DNA from 4 places in the Streptomyces sp. P9-A2 genome. Region 3 is predicted to be linked to each of the others. Evidence: riboswitches for the same ligand, from Rfam matches in the RefSeq annotation. Region 3 holds a riboswitch; each other region holds the start of a gene.
What was found. Region 3 has a riboswitch for cobalamin ahead of cobN (cobaltochelatase subunit CobN). Riboswitches for the same ligand answer to the same signal wherever they lie in the genome.

Region 1 (3,861 bases), 6.3 Mb from region 3:
CCTGATCGGCGCCACCGTCGCCTCGGCGGGCTTCGGCGCGGTGCACGGCGACGTCCTGGTCACCAAGGTGCTGATCCCCGCGATCGCCGCGCCGCTGGTCGCCGGCCTGGCCGCGATGTTCGCGACCCGGCTGACCTACCGCATGAACCGCAAGTCGGCCGACAGCAAGTCCTCCGAGAAGGGGTACCGCGCCGGACAGATCGCCTCCGCCGGCCTGGTCTCCCTGGCCCACGGCACCAACGACGCCCAGAAGACGATGGGCATCATCACCCTGGCCCTGGTCGCCGGCGGCACCCTCGCCCCGGACTCCGACCCGCCGCTGTGGGTCATCGTCTCCGCGGGCATCGCCATCGCCCTCGGCACCTACCTCGGCGGCTGGCGCATCATCCGCACCATGGGCAAGGGCCTGACCGACCTCCAGCCGCAGCAGGGCTTCGTCGCCCAGACCAGCGCCGCGACGGTCATCCTGGCCTCCTCCCACCTCGGTTTCTCCCTGTCCACCACGCACTCCGTCTCCGGTTCCGTGATGGGTGCGGGCCTGGGCCGCAAGGGCGGCGTGGTCCGCTGGTCGACGGCCACCCGGATGTTCGTCGCCTGGGGGCTGACGCTGCCGGCGGCGGCCATCGTCGCGGCGATCGCCGAGTGGGTCTGCGGCTTCGGCAGCTGGGGCACCGCCCTCGTCGCGGTCTTCCTGATCGCCTCCAGTGCGGCGATCTGGAAGATCTCCCGGCGCGAGGTCGTCGACCACACCAACGTCAACGACACCGATGACACCGCCGTCGAGACCGCCATCGACACCGAAGGCACCGACAAGGAGCGGAGCGGCGTCGTGACCGTGGCCATGGCCGCCGTGGCCACCCCTCCGGCGGGCCCCGTGGCCGAGGACCTCTCGGCCACCATCCCGGCTCCCGTCGATCCGGTGGTCCCTCCGGCCAGGACCGCGGTCTGACCCCGCGGGAAGACACGCAGGAAGACATGCAGGAAGACACGTAGGAGAAGAGCACCATGAAGATCGACTGGGCGGCCCTCGGTTCCGTCTTCGGCGTCAGCCTCGTGGTCACCGTGGCCCTGGTGGCCCTGTTCACCCTGGGCATCACCGGCCTGTCCCGCCGTGAACGGGCCGCCGCCCAGGGCGAGTCCGCGGCCTTGGCGGTCACCGGCGCCTACGCCTGCTTCGCGGCCTGCGCGGCGGCGGTGGCGTACGGGATCTACATGATCATGGCCTGATCCATGGCCTGACGGCTGCCTGATTCCAGGGCAGGATCCGGGCCGGCGTCCCGGTCCGGGTCATGTCGTCCGCCCGGCGGGCGGTGCGGGGCACGTTGCCTCCGTACCGCCCGTTTCGTGTTCCCGGACCACCCGCCCACCACCGGTCCCGGACCGCCCGCCGCCGGGCCGTTTCCGCGCCGCCCGTCCCGCCGCGGAACCCCTTGCCCGCGGTTCGCTCTCCGATCACCCTCCGGAACCTCCCTGTGGGTCTCAGCACACTTCAGCCTCGCAGGTCAAAGGCAAGTTGACGGTTCTTCCGGACCGTGGTGAACTGCCGGAGCCATTACGGCGGCAGGAGAGGAAGCCGGTGCGAATCCGGCGCGGTCCCGCCACTGTCACCGGGGTGAACGACCCCGGGAGCCAGGAACTCCCACCGCCGGTCTCGTCGAACCAGGGCGTGGACACCCTGAGTGAGGACATACCGCCATGCCCGGCTGCCTGTTGAGGTCGACCAGCGATGCTCCGCCCCGGTTCGGGGCGGCCACTCCCACCGGATCCCTCACCGGCTGAACCCATGGGTGCCGATCGCGAGTTCGCGTACGGCGCCGCTGCCGGCCTCCTCGGTGACCTGCTTCTCGGCGATCCCCGCCGAGGGCATCCGGTCGCCGCTTTCGGGCGGGCCGCGGCTGCCGTGGAACGGGTTCTGTGGCAGGACGACCGGGGACGGGGCGTGCTGCACACCGCCGTCTGCGTCGGCGGGGCCGTCGCTCTGGGGAGCCTGGCCGCCCGCCTCGTACGGTCCTCCCCCGCCGCCTCCGTCGCCCTGACCGGCGCGGCCACCTGGGCCGTCGTCGGAGGGACGTCGCTGGCCCGGGAGGCCCGCGCCATCGGGCGCGCCCTGGAATCCGGGACCGCCGACGGAACAGAGGCGGCACGGGCGCGGCTGCCGCACCTGTGCGGGCGGGACCCGCAGGCGCTGGACTCCGAGGGGATCGCCCGCGCGGTCGTGGAGTCCGTCGCCGAGAACACCTCCGACGCCGTGGTGGGCGCCCTGGTGTGGGGTGCCGTCGCCGGTGTGCCGGGGCTGCTCGGGTTCCGGGCCGTCAACACCCTGGACGCCATGGTCGGCCACAGGTCCCCCCGCCATCTGCGGTACGGCTGGGCCTCCGCGCGCCTCGACGACGTCGCGGGGTGGCCCGGGGCGCGGCTGACCGCCGTACTCGCCGCGGTCGCCGGGCCGGATCCGCGGGGCGCCGTGCTGGCGTGGCGCGCGGATGCCGCGAAGCATCCGAGTCCCAACGCAGGGCCCGTGGAGGCCTCTTTCGCGGGCGCGCTCGGTGTCCGGCTCGGCGGGTCGCTGTCCTACGCCGGGCGGGTCGAGCACCGGCCCGTCCTCAACGGCGGCGGCCGGGCCGTGACCGTGGCGGACATCGATCGCGCGGTACGGCTCTCGGGGCGCGTCGGCCGGCTGGCACTCTGCGTCGGCGTCGCCGCGCGCATCGGCGTACGAGCCGTTACGCGGACCGCCTCCAAGGGGCGCGGGAAGGGGCGCACGTCATGACGGACCGTATGACGGGCGGTATGACGGGCGGCGGGCTGCTGGTGGCCGGTACGACGTCGGACGCCGGCAAGAGTGTGGTGACCGCCGGGATCTGCCGGTGGCTGGCGCGGCAGGGCGTCAAGGTCGCGCCGTTCAAGGCGCAGAACATGTCGCTGAACTCGTTCGTCACACGGGAGGGCGCCGAGATCGGGCGGGCGCAGGCCATGCAGGCCCAGGCCTGCCGCATCGAGCCGACCGCGCTGATGAATCCGGTGCTGCTCAAGCCGGGCGGGGAGCGGAGCAGCCAGGTCGTGCTGCTGGGCAGGCCGGTCGGTGAGATGAGCGCGCGCGGCTACCACGGCGGGCGGCAACAACAGCTCCTGGGCACGGTGCTGGACTCCCTCGCGCAACTGCGGGCCACGTACGACGCGGTGATCTGCGAAGGGGCCGGCAGTCCGGCCGAGATCAATCTGCGTCGCACCGACATCGTCAACATGGGGATCGCCCGGAACGCCTCGCTCCCCGTCCTCGTCGTCGGCGACATCGACCGCGGCGGGGTCTTCGCCTCCTTCTTCGGCACGGTCGCGCTGCTGTCGCGCGAGGACCAGGAGCTGGTCGCCGGTTTCCTGGTGAACAAGTTCCGGGGTGATGTGTCGCTGCTGGAGCCGGGACTGGACATGCTGCACGGTCTGACCGGGCGGCACACGTACGGCGTACTGCCCTTCCGGCACGGGCTCGGCATCGACGAGGAGGACGGGCTGGCGGTGTCCCTGCGGGGTGCCGTACGGGAGTCCGCGGTCGCCGCGCCGCTCGGCGAGGACGTGCTGCGGGTCGCCGTGTGCGCGGTGCCGCTGATGTCCAACTTCACGGACGTGGACGCGCTGGCCGCGGAACCGGGTGTCGTGGTCCGTTTCGTGGACCGGCCCGAGGAACTGGCCGACGCCGACCTCGTGGTGGTGCCGGGCACGCGCGGCACCGTACGGGCGCTTCAGTGGCTGCGGGAGCGCGGGCTCGCGGACGCGCTGAAGCGGCGGGCGGCCGAGGGGCGGCCCGTGCTCGGGATCTGCGGGGGCTTCCAGATCCTCGGCGAGCGCATCGAGGACGACGTGGAG
Region 2 (3,861 bases), 2.4 Mb from region 3:
TGGTTCCTGCTCGGCGGCGACCTGTACACCGCGTACACCTTCGTGGCCGTACCGGCGGCGATCTACGCGGCGGGCGCGGCGGGCTTCTTCGCCGTGCCGTACACCATCCTCGTCTACCCGCTGATCTTCACCTTCCTGCCCCGACTGTGGTCGGTGTCGCACAAGCACGGCTATGTGACGACGTCCGACTTCGTGCGCGGCCGGTTCGGCTCGAAGGGGCTGTCGCTGGCGGTGGCGGTCACCGGCATCCTGGCGACGATGCCGTACATCGCGCTCCAGCTGGTCGGTATCCAGGCCGTGCTGGACGTGATGGGCGTCGGCGGCGGCGAGGACACCAACTGGTTCGTCAAGGACCTGCCGCTGCTGATCGCCTTCGGTGTGCTGGCGGCGTACACGTACTCGTCGGGCCTGCGGGCCCCCGCGCTGATCGCGTTCGTGAAGGACACGCTGATCTACCTCGTCATCGCGGTGGCGATCATCTACATCCCGATCAAGCTGGGCGGCTTCGACGACATCTTCGCCAGGGCGAGCGAGGCGTACAGCGAGACCAACCCGGCCACGGGCGCGCCGCGCGGTTCGCTGGTCCCGGGTGAGGCGGGGCAATGGACCTACGCCACGCTGGCGTTGGGTTCGGCGCTCGCGCTGTTCATGTACCCGCACTCGATCACCGCGACGCTGTCCTCGCGCAGCCGTGAGGTGATCCGCCGCAACACCACGCTCCTGCCGCTGTACTCGCTGATGCTGGGTCTGCTGGCACTGCTCGGCTTCATGGCGATCGCGGCCGGGGTCGAGGTCAGCAACGGGCAGCTGGCGATCCCGCAGTTGTTCGAGAACATGTTCCCGGCCTGGTTCGCCGGCGTGGCCTTCGCCGCCATCGGCATCGGGGCGCTGGTGCCCGCGGCGATCATGTCGATCGCGGCCGCGAACCTGTTCACCCGCAACATCTACAAGGACTTCATCAAGCCCGACGCGACACCCGCGCAGGAGACCAAGGTCTCCAAGGTGGTCTCGCTGCTCGTGAAGGTCGGCGCGCTGGCCTTCGTCCTCACCATGGACAAGACGGTCGCCATCAACTTCCAGCTCCTTGGCGGCATCTGGATCCTGCAGACCTTCCCCGCCCTGGTGGGCGGCCTGTTCACCCGCTGGTTCCACCGCTGGGCGCTGCTCGCGGGCTGGGCGGTCGGCATGGTCTACGGCACGGTCGCGGCGTACGGGGTGGCCTCGCCGACGCAGAAGCACTTCGGCGGTTCGTCGGACGAGATCCCGGGCATCGGCGAGATCGGCTACATCGGCCTCACCGCCTTCGTGCTCAACGCCCTGGTCACGATCGGCCTGACCTTCGTCCTGAAGGCCGTCAAGGCGCCCGAGGGCATCGACGAGACCCGGCCGCAGGACTACACGGCGGACGCGGGCGATCCGGGCGTCAGCACCGAACTGCCCCTGGACACGGCCGACACCACCGACGCGGCCGACACCACCACCGACGGCAAGCACTGACGCGGTACGTGGGGTACGGCAACGGGCCGCCGGAGACGTCCGGCGGCCCGTGGCCGTACCCGTGGGGCACACTCGCCCCGTGGACATCGTCATCCGGCCGGTGGAGCCGTACGAGTCCGAGGAGCTCGGTGAGATCACCGCGCAGGCCTACCTGCGCGACGGGCTGCTCGACTTCGGGGAGAGCGACGCGTACCTCAGTGAGCTCAGGAACGTCGCCGGGCGGGCCGCGGCCGCCGAGGTACCGGTCGCCGTGGAGGGGACCGGGTCGCTTTACCGGGCGGCGGACGGCACGGCGGCGGAGGCGGACGGCACAGCGGAGGCGAACGACGCGCGGAGAGTGCCGGTCGGGGTGACGCTCGTACCGCGCGGCGGGCCGACGGCCGACATCGCCGGACCCGGCGAGGCGGAGATCCGGATGCTCGCGGTCACCCGCGCCGCCCGGCGCCGGGGTGTCGGGGAGGCGCTCGTCCGCGCCTGTGCCGACCGGGCACGGGCCACGGAGGGGTGCGTACGGATCGTGCTGCCGACCCGGCGGACGATGCGTGCGGCCCACCGCGTCTACGAGCGTCTCGGTTTCGTCCGCTCTCCCGGGCGGCACCGGAACCCTGTTCCGCATCTGGACGACATCACGCTGCTCACCTACGAGCTGACGCTCTGACACCACGCCGACTCTACGCCGCAGCACCCACCGAGACACAAGATATGGGCATGCCGAAAGCACCCGGCACAAGATGTATGCTCATGCTCGCTGTCGCCGCAGGGGAATCCGGTGCGAATCCGGAACTGTCCCGCAACGGTGTACTTGTGCGTGTTCGCGTTTTCCGCGTGCCCGCACGGGCTTCAGTCCGAGGACCTGCCGACAGTGCGCCCGGCCGTCCGGCCCGGGTGTCTGACGTCCGGGCCTCGCGGAATGGGCCGGTGGACGCGAGGCCCGTTCGCGTGCCCGTGTGCTGCCCCCTGCCCTCGCCGAGGCCCCGTGCCGAGCGAGGGAGAGCCCCACGTGACCATCGCGCCAGCCGATCCTGCTTCAGCGGTCGCCGTGACCGACATGAGCGACGCGAACGACGGCCCCGGTGCCGCGCTGCTGCGGACCCTGACCGGGCTGACCGCCGACCTCCCCGCCGCCGACCCCGGCCGGGTCGCCGCCGCCGCGCTGCGCGGCCGGTCCGCCCGTGCGGACGAGGCCGAACTGCGGGAGCTGGCCACCGAGGCGGCGGCCGGGCTCATCTCCGAGGACCCCGTCTACTCCCGGCTCGCCGCCCGGCTGCTGACCCTCGGCCTCCACGCCGAGGCCGCCTCGCAGGGTGTCACGTCGTTCACCTCGTCGATCGCCGCCGGGCACCGCGAGGGCCTCATCGCGGACCGGACCGCCGAGTTCGTCCGGCTGCACCCGGACCGTCTGGACGCGCTGATCGACCCCCGCGCGGACGACCGCTTCGGCTACTTCGGGCTGCGCACCCTGTACAGCCGCTATCTGCTGCGGCATCCGGTCACCCGCAAGGTCCTCGAGGCGCCGCAGCACTTCCTGCTGCGGGTCGCCGCCGGTCTCGCCGAGGACGGCACCCCCCGCTCGGTGGACGAGGTCGCCGCGCTGTACGGCCTGATGAGCCGCCTGGAGTACCTGCCCTCCTCCCCCACCCTGTTCAACTCCGGTACCCGGCACCCCCAGATGTCCTCCTGCTACCTCCTCGACTCCCCCAAGGACGAGCTGGACTCCCTCTACGACCGCTACCACCAGGTGGCCCGCCTCTCCAAGCACGCCGGCGGCATCGGCCTGGCCTACTCCCGCATCCGCTCCCGGGGCTCGCTGATCCGCGGCACCAACGGGCACTCCAACGGCATCGTCCCGTTCCTGAAGACCCTGGACGCCTCCGTCGCCGCCGTGAACCAGGGCGGCCGGCGCAAGGGCGCGGCGGCGGTCTACCTGGAGACCTGGCACTCGGACATCGAGGAGTTCCTGGAGCTGCGTGACAACACCGGTGAGGACGCCCGCCGTACGCACAACCTGAACCTCGCGCACTGGGTGCCGGACGAGTTCATGCGCCGGGTCGACACCGACGCCGTCTGGTCTCTGTTCTCCCCGTCCGACGTCCCGGACCTGGTCGACCTGTGGGGCGAGGAGTTCGACGCGGCCTACCGGGCCGCCGAGGCCGCGGGCCTGGCGCGCAAGACGATCCCCGCCCGGGAACTGTACGGGCGCATGATGCGGACCCTCGCCCAGACCGGCAACGGCTGGATGACGTTCAAGGACGCCGCCAACCGCACCGCCAACCAGACCGCCGAGCCCGGCCACGTCGTCCACTCCTCCAACCTGTGCACGGAGATCCTCGAGGTCACCAGCGACGGGGAGACAGCGGTGTGCAA
Region 3 (3,861 bases):
CGAGGAGGCCGACGGTGTGCGGGAAGGCGTCGCGGAAGAAGCCGGAGATGCGCAGGGTGACGTCGATGCGGGGGCGGCCCAGCTCGTCGTACGGGATGGCCTCCAGGCCCGTGACGCGGCGTGAGGCGTCGTCCCAGACGGGGCGGATGCCCAGCAGGGCGAGGGCCTCGGCGACATCGTCCCCGGCGGTGCGCATGGCGCTGGTGCCCCAGAGGGAGAGCCCGACCGAGGTGGGCCAGTCGCCGTTGTCCGTGCGGTAGCGCTCCAGGAGGCTGTCCGCGAGGGCCTGACCGGTCTCCCACGCGAGGCGGGAGGGGACGGCCTTGGGGTCGACCGAGTAGAAGTTGCGACCGGTCGGCAGGACGTTGACCAGACCGCGCAGCGGGGAGCCGGACGGGCCCGCGGGGACGAAGCCGCCGTTCAGGGCGTGCACGGTGTGGTCGAGTTCGGCGGTGGTCGCCGCCAGCCGCGGGACGACCTCGCGGGCGGCGAACTCCAGGACGGCGGCGACCTGTTCACCGTGCTCGGTGGGCACGGCGGCCGGGTCCCAGCCCGCGTCCTCCATCGCCTGCACCAGAGCGCGGGCCTTGTCCTCCGCCTCGTCGGCCGTGGTGCGGGTGGCGGCGGACTCGTCGAGACCCAGGGCCTCGCGCAGGCCGGGCAGGGCGGTGACGCCGCCCCAGATCTGGCGGGCGCGCAGGATCGCCAGGACGAGGTTGACCCGGTCGGCGCCGGCGGGCGGGGCGCCCAGGACATGGAGGCCGTCGCGGATCTGCGCGTCCTTGACCTCGCAGAGCCAGCCGTCGACGTGCAGGAGGAAGTCGTCGAAGCCGTCGTCGTCGGGGCGGTCGTCGAGGCCGAGGTCGTGGTCGAGGCGGGCGGCCTGGATGAGGGTCCAGATCTGGGCGCGGATCGCCGGGAGCTTCGCCGGGTCCATGGAGGAGATCTGGGCGTACTCGTCGAGGAGTTGTTCCAGGCGGGCGATGTCGCCGTAGGAGTCGGCGCGGGCCATCGGGGGGACGAGGTGGTCGACGAGGGTGGCGTGAACCCGGCGCTTGGCCTGGGTGCCCTCGCCCGGGTCGTTGACCAGGAAGGGGTAGATCAGGGGGAGGTCGCCGAGGGCGGCGTCCGGGCCGCAGGCGGCGGACAGGCCGGCGTTCTTGCCCGGCAGCCACTCCAGGTTGCCGTGCTTGCCGAGGTGGATCATGGCGTCCGCGCCGAACCCGCCGTCCTCGGCCCGCGCGGCGAGCCAGCGGTAGGCGGCGAGGTAGTGGTGGGAGGGCGGCAGGTCGGGGTCGTGGTAGATGGCGATGGGGTTCTCGCCGAAACCGCGCGGGGGCTGGATGAGGATCAGCAGGTTGCCGCGGCGCAGGGCCGCGAGGACGATGTCGCCCTCCGGGTTGCGGCTGCGGTCGAGGAACATCTCGCCCGGCGCCGGGCCCCAGTGCTCTTCGACGGACGTGCGCAGTTTCTCGGGGAGAGTGGCGTACCAGCGCTTGTAGTCGGCGGCCGGGATGCGTACCGGGTTGCGGGCGAGCTGTTCCTCGGTGAGCCAGTCCTGGTCGTGGCCGCCCGCCTCGATCAGCGCGCGGATCAGTTCGTCGCCGTCTCCGGAGGCCAGTCCGGGGACGTCGGTGTCGCCGAAGTCGTATCCCTCGTCCCGCAGCCGGCGCAGGAGGGCCACCGCGCTGGCGGGGGTGTCCAGGCCGACCGCGTTGCCGATGCGGGAGTGCTTGGTCGGATAGGCGGACAGGACGAGGGCCAGGCGCTTGTCGGCGGCCGGGATGTGCCGCAGGCGGGCGTGGCGCACGGCGATGCCGGCCACGCGGGCGGCGCGCTCGGGGTCGGCGACGTAGGCCGGGAGGCCGTCGGCGTCGATCTCCTTGAAGGAGAACGGCACGGTGATCAGGCGGCCGTCGAATTCGGGCACGGCGATCTGGCTCGCGGCGTCCAGCGGGGAGACGCCCTCGTCGCTCTCCTCCCAGGCGGTGCGGGAGCCGGTCAGGCACAGGGCCTGGAGGATCGGTACGTCCAGGGTGGTGAGCGCGCCCGCGTCCCAGGACTCGTCGTCGCCACCGGCGGACGCCTCGGCGGGCTTGGTGCCGCCGGCCGCGAGGACGGTCGTGACGATGACGTCCGCCGCGCGCAGCTCGTCGATCAGTTCGGATTCGGGGGCGCGCAGGGAAGCCACGTACAGCGGCAGGGGCCGCCCGCCCGCGTTCTCCACGGCGTCGCACAGGGCGTGGACGAAGGCGGTGTTGCCGCTCATGTGGTGGGCGCGGTAGTAGAGCACGGCGACGGTCGGGCCGTCGGTGCCCTCGCGGGGTGTGCGTTCCAGCGGGCCCCAGGTGGGCGCGGGCGCGGGCGGCTCGAAGCCGTGGCCGGTGAGCAGGACCGTGTCGGACAGGAAGCGGGCGAGCTGCTCGAGGTTGTCGGGTCCGCCGTGGGCGAGATAGGCGTGCGCCTCGGCGGCGAGGCCGACGGGGACCGTGGAGGCGGCCATCAGCTGGGCGTCGGGGGCCTGTTCACCGCTGAGGACGACGACCGGGCGGCCGTCGGCGAGCAGCAGGTCGAGGCCCTCCTCCCAGGCGCGCAGTCCGCCGAGGAGACGTACGACGACCAGGCCGACGCCCTCGAGGAGCGCGGGCAGGTCGTCGAGCGGGAGGCGGGAGGGGTTGGCGAAGCGGTAGGGCACCGGGCCGTCGGCCGCTCGGGCGCTGAGCAGATCCGTGTCGGACGTCGACAGGAGCAGGATGTTGGGGTGCGTCGAGCGCTCCCTGGACGAATGCGGCATGCGTCGGCCGGCCTTCCTCGGGATCCGCGCCCCGGGTGGTACAAGACGGCTGGAGTTCCTGGCTCGTCCGGCCTCGTGGGGGTCGGACTCACAGTGGCGGGACCGCGCCGGATTCGCACCGGGCTTCCTCCATGTCGCCGTCATGGCGATGACGGATCCGATGATCCGCCAAGAGACATAGTAAGGGTCGGGGCAAGAGGGCAGAACTTGGAGGCGGGGTGCCGATCTGTATGCTCGCCGCCATGTCCACGGCTCCCCTCCCCTCGTCGTCCCAGGCCACAGCGGTCTCCCGGGACCGCGGTGACGCCTGTCCGGGGTCGTTGCGGCTGCACACGGCCGACGACGGCGCGCTGGCCCGGGTCCGGGTGCCCGGCGGGGTGCTCACCGTGCCGCAGGCCGAGGCGCTCGCGGACGCGGCCGACCGACTGGGCGACGGCGAACTGCATCTGACCTCGCGTGGCAATGTGCAGGTGCGTGGACTGCGCGACGACTGCGGTACCCGGCTCGCCGGGCTGCTGGACGCGGCCGGACTGCTCCCGTCGCACGGGCACGAACGGGCCCGCAACATCGTCGCCTCCCCGCTGTCCGGTCTCGACGGGCGGAGTGCCCGGGAGGTGCGGCCGTGGCTGTCGGCCCTGGACGCGTCGCTGTGCGCGAGCGAGGCGGCGCGGGCACTGTCGGGGCGGTTCCTGTTCGCGCTCGACGACGGGCGCGGCGATGTCGCCGGGCTCGGCGCCGATGTGACCGTGCGTGCGCTCGGTGACGGCGACGCCCTGCTCGCCGTCGGCTCGGCGGACGGGGCGCTGCGGGTGTCCGGGGACGCGGCGCCCGGGGCCGCGCTGCTCGCCGCCGAGGCGTTCCTCGACGTGCTGCGGGAGACAGGGAGGCAGGTCTGGCGGGTCGACGAACTGGGCCTCCAATCAGGCGAGTTGACGCGTGCGGTCCGGCTCCGCCTGACCGACGCCGGCATCGGCTGCGTTCCGGCGCCGAACGACCGCGCCGCAAATGACCGCGCCACGGCGGAGGGACCGCCGCCGGGGGTGATCGGGGCGGCCCTGTCCGTCCAT
Region 4 (3,861 bases), 1.5 Mb from region 3:
TTCCTCCGGGGTCCGGGGCCCGGTGGCCGGGGCTGTCAGCAGACCCTGGGCGCGCAGCAGTCGAGCCGCCGCGATGCCCCACGGAAGCCGCAGTCCCGCCGCCGCGAGGAGGTCCGTACGGGCCAGCATCTCGGCGACCGGCCCGGTACGCACCCCGGAGGGCGTGAGCAGCGCGGCGTCGTCGGCCCAGCGCAGGGCGAGATCCACGTCATGGGTCGCCATGACCACCGTGGTGCCCCGCTCGCGCAACCCGGCGAGCGTCGCGAGCAGCCGTTCCTGACCGTCCGGGTCGAGGCCCGCGGTCGGCTCGTCCAGGATCAGGACGCGCGGCCGCATCGCCACCGCCCCCGCGATCGCGGTCCGCTTGCGCTGCCCGTAGGACAGCAGATGCGTGGGCCGTTCGGCGAGCGAGGTGATGTCGAGCGCGGCCAGCGCCTCCGCGACCCGCGCCCGTACCTCCGTGTCGGACAGCCCGAGGTTCAGCGGCCCGAACGACACGTCCTGGCCCACCGAGGCCGCGAACAACTGGTCGTCGGGGTCCTGCACCACCAGCTGCACCGTCGTCCGCAGCCGGGTCAGCCCCTTGCGGTCGTACCGGACCGGGCGGCCCGACAAGGTCAACTCGCCCCCGCTCGGCCGCAGTCCACCGCTCAGCAGCCGCATCAGCGTGGTCTTGCCACTGCCGTTGCGGCCCAGCAGCGCGAGCGCGCGACCCTCCCGCACCTCGAAGTCGAGGCCGGCGAGCACGGCCGGGCCGTCCTCGTAGGCGAAGGACGCGTCCCGCAGGGCGACCAGGGCGGGTTCGTTCGGCGCGGACCCGTTCACGACAGGGGCCTTTCCAGGACGAGGGCGACGACGGCCAGCGCCGCGAGAAGCAACAGGCTCAGGGCGGTGAACCGTACGGAGACACGTGCCTCGGGCACCAGGACGCGCAGCGTGCCGTCGTAGCCGCGCCCGGCGAGTCCCGCCTGCAGCCGCGCCGCCCGGTCGAAGGACCGGACGAACGCCGTCGCGCCGAGACCGCCCAGTGAACGCCAGGACGCCGCCCGGGTGGTGTGCCCGAGCCGGGCCGCCTGCGCCTGACCGATCCGGCGCACCGAGTCGAGCAGCAGAAAACTCATGCGGTACATCACCAGGGCCACGTCCACCAGCGGTGCCGGCACCCCGGCCCGCACCAGACGCGGCAGCAGGTCGGACATCGGCGTGGTGAAGGCGAACAGCAGCACCCCGAGGGACGCCGCCGAGGTGCGCAGCAGCAACTCGCCCGCGCGCAGCGGCCCTTCGGGGGCCGGGGACACGAACCCGGCCGGCCCGCCCACCTGCACCAGCAGCGTGAGCGCCCCGGTGACGCAGAAGCCCAGCGGCACCCGGTAGGCACGCCACAGCCGCCGGCCCGGCACCCCCGCCGGGCCCAGCAGCACCACGAGCGCGGTCACCAGCACCAGGGCCGCGCCCGGCCACGGGGGCAGGGAGACCGCGAGCACGGTGAGCCCCAGCCCGAGCACGGCCTTGTCCACGGGATGACGGCGGCGCCAGCGACTGCTGTGCGCCGCCGCGTCGATCGGCAGCACGCGGGATCAGGACCGGGGACCGGGGGAGACCGCCTCGCCGGGGCGGCCCGAGGCGGCGTCGGAGTCGGCGTCCGATTCGGTGTCCGGTCCGGTGTCCGGTCCGGTGCCGGGCACCGGCTGCTGCCGCCGCGCTTGTTCCGCACCCTGCCGGCGCCCGCGCCGCACCCCGAAGTAGTACGCCAGGACACCCGCGCCGACGGCGGCCTGGAGGGCGAAGAGCCCCGACTCGATCTCACCGGACGGAGGTTCGTACAGCGGCGAGAACCACGGCTCGTAGTCCGGTTCGAGCTCGGTGATGGCGGTCTCCGCCTCGCCGTCAGCACCGGCGAACGGCTCCTCCTTGTGGTCGCCGAGCCCGAGCGCCAGCGGCAGCACCGCGAGCGCGGCCACGGCGAGCAGCAGCAGGGCGTTGATCTTCGCGTTCCTGGTCATCGAGCCACCGTCCCGGTACCGGTCGTCCCCGTCGTACCCGCCGTCTGCTTCGTCTCTGTCTCCGGCTTCGTCTCCGGCTTCGTCTCCGGCTCCGTTCCCGTTTCCGGCGTTTCCGTCCCCGCCGTCGCCGAAGCGGCCCGCTTACCGGTCAACAGCACGCCGAGACGTGTCAGTTCGCCCCTGCTGGACTGCACCAGCAGGCGCATCACCAGTACGGTCAGCAGTCCCTCGCTCACCGCCAGCGGGATCTGGGTGAGGGCGAAGATGGAGCCGAACTTCCCGAGTGCGCCCGGGAACCCGCTCCCCGGGTCGGGGAAGGCGAGCGCCAGCTGCACGCTGGTGACGCAGTACGTGGACAGGTCGGCGACGAACGCGCCGCAGAACACCGCCGCCATCAGCGGCACTCCGGACCGCCGCGCCAGCCGGTACACGCCGTACCCCGCCCATGGCCCGACGATCGCCATCGAGAAGACGTTGGCGCCCAGCGTGGTCAGCCCGCCGTGGGCCAGCAACAGGGCCTGGAACAGCAGGGTGATGGTGCCCAGCACCGCCATGATCGGCGGCCGGAACAGGATGGCGCCCAGCCCGGTGCCGGTGGGATGGGAGCAACTCCCGGTCACCGACGGCAGTTTCAGCGCGGACAGAACGAAGGTGAACGCTCCCGAGGCGCCGAGCAGCAGCGTGCTCTCGGGATGTTCCCTGACTTCACGGACGAGTGACCGGGCACCGTGGACGACGAACGGCGCCGCCGCGGCGCCCCAGGCGACCGCGTGCACCGGTGGCAGAAAACCTTCGGCAATGTGCATGGTTCAGCAGACCCTCTCCAGCACCTCGTGGATGGTTGACGCGCCTTGGCCGGTCTCCTGGCTGACGGGTACCACCGCCCGTGCTCCGCCTTCCCGGGTCCTGGGGCCTGTCGTCACATTCCTGCCTGCCGGGCGACGCCATGCACGCACTCTCGCCGCACCGGGTGCACGCCCACGTACAACCAGTACGTGGGCGTGCACCCGGCACACCGAGAGCACGCACCTGACGCCGCCCGGCCCGCCCTCCGGGCGGACGACAGGAATGTGACGACAGGCCCCAAGTGGACCCAGTGGCTGCCCGTCGGTCCTGTCGAGGGACAGGACCAGGGGCCGGAGCCGGACTTCCCGATCACAGTGGCGAGGGCCGCACCGGTATCGCACCGGATTTCCCGTTCACCAAGGCGTGGCGACAGTAGACCCGGATCCGTCCTGGTGACAAGCGGGTGCCGGGGGCGCGCGGACGGCGTTCCGCAGCTCGTGTCCCGGCGCGCACCTGCGGTCCTGACAGCAGGTGCGCGCGGATGTACGCAGGTGGTGCGGCGGCCGCCCCCTCGCGGCCCGCCGGACGGCCACTGTCGCCGAGACGCCGGCATGAGGGGCCGGGTCCCTGGGCAGAACCTTGCTGCAATTAGTATGCAACAACGAATTCTGGTCAGTAGAGGTGTGAGGATCGATGACGACCCGACGAATACGGCGCACCACCGGCGCGGCCACCACGGCCGTCGCGATCGCGGTGGTCGCCGCCTGCTCGGCGCCTACAGGCGGCACGGACGCCGGTGCGGGCGGTGGCGGGTCCGCCGAGTCCGTGGTGATCGGGGTCCCCTCCGAACCCGACACCCTGAGCCCTCTGCTCGGCTACGGCAAGGACGGCAACTCCAAGATCTTCGACGGGCTGCTCGCCCGCGACGCCGACCTGAGGCTGAAGCCCGCGCTGGCGAAGGCCCTGCCCGAGATCGGCGACGACGGCCGCACCTACACCTACACCCTGCGTTCCGGCGTGACGTTCAGCGACGGCGAACCCCTCACCGCCGAGGACGTGGTCCACACGTACG

Region 1: another riboswitch for cobalamin. It lies ahead of V4Y04_RS07380 (cobalamin biosynthesis protein); the one in region 3 lies ahead of cobN (cobaltochelatase subunit CobN).
Region 2: another riboswitch for cobalamin. It lies ahead of V4Y04_RS25015 (ribonucleoside-diphosphate reductase subunit alpha); the one in region 3 lies ahead of cobN (cobaltochelatase subunit CobN).
Region 4: another riboswitch for cobalamin. It lies ahead of V4Y04_RS29280 (energy-coupling factor ABC transporter permease); the one in region 3 lies ahead of cobN (cobaltochelatase subunit CobN).

The regions. Positions count from the first base shown of each region.
Region 1 is NZ_JAZIFX010000001.1:1,627,497-1,631,357, forward strand. Features, by position in the region: gene V4Y04_RS07370 (inorganic phosphate transporter) at 1-949, shown strand, start outside; gene V4Y04_RS07375 (hypothetical protein) at 1,006-1,227, shown strand; cobalamin riboswitch at 1,520-1,658, shown strand; gene V4Y04_RS07380 (cobalamin biosynthesis protein) at 1,784-2,770, shown strand; gene V4Y04_RS07385 (cobyric acid synthase) at 2,791-3,861, shown strand, end outside.
Region 2 is NZ_JAZIFX010000001.1:5,474,765-5,478,625, reverse strand. Features, by position in the region: gene mctP (monocarboxylate uptake permease MctP) at 1-1,497, shown strand, start outside; gene V4Y04_RS25020 (GNAT family N-acetyltransferase) at 1,577-2,155, shown strand; cobalamin riboswitch at 2,233-2,372, shown strand; gene V4Y04_RS25015 (ribonucleoside-diphosphate reductase subunit alpha) at 2,498-3,861, shown strand, end outside.
Region 3 is NZ_JAZIFX010000001.1:7,903,066-7,906,926, reverse strand. Features, by position in the region: gene cobN (cobaltochelatase subunit CobN) at 1-2,794, opposite strand, end outside; cobalamin riboswitch at 2,829-2,970, opposite strand; gene cobG (precorrin-3B synthase) at 3,025-3,861, shown strand, end outside.
Region 4 is NZ_JAZIFX010000001.1:6,448,885-6,452,745, forward strand. Features, by position in the region: gene V4Y04_RS29265 (energy-coupling factor ABC transporter ATP-binding protein) at 1-825, opposite strand, end outside; gene cbiQ (cobalt ECF transporter T component CbiQ) at 822-1,571, opposite strand; gene V4Y04_RS29275 (energy-coupling factor ABC transporter substrate-binding protein) at 1,578-2,003, opposite strand; gene V4Y04_RS29280 (energy-coupling factor ABC transporter permease) at 2,000-2,809, opposite strand; cobalamin riboswitch at 3,091-3,239, opposite strand; gene V4Y04_RS29285 (ABC transporter substrate-binding protein) at 3,483-3,861, shown strand, end outside.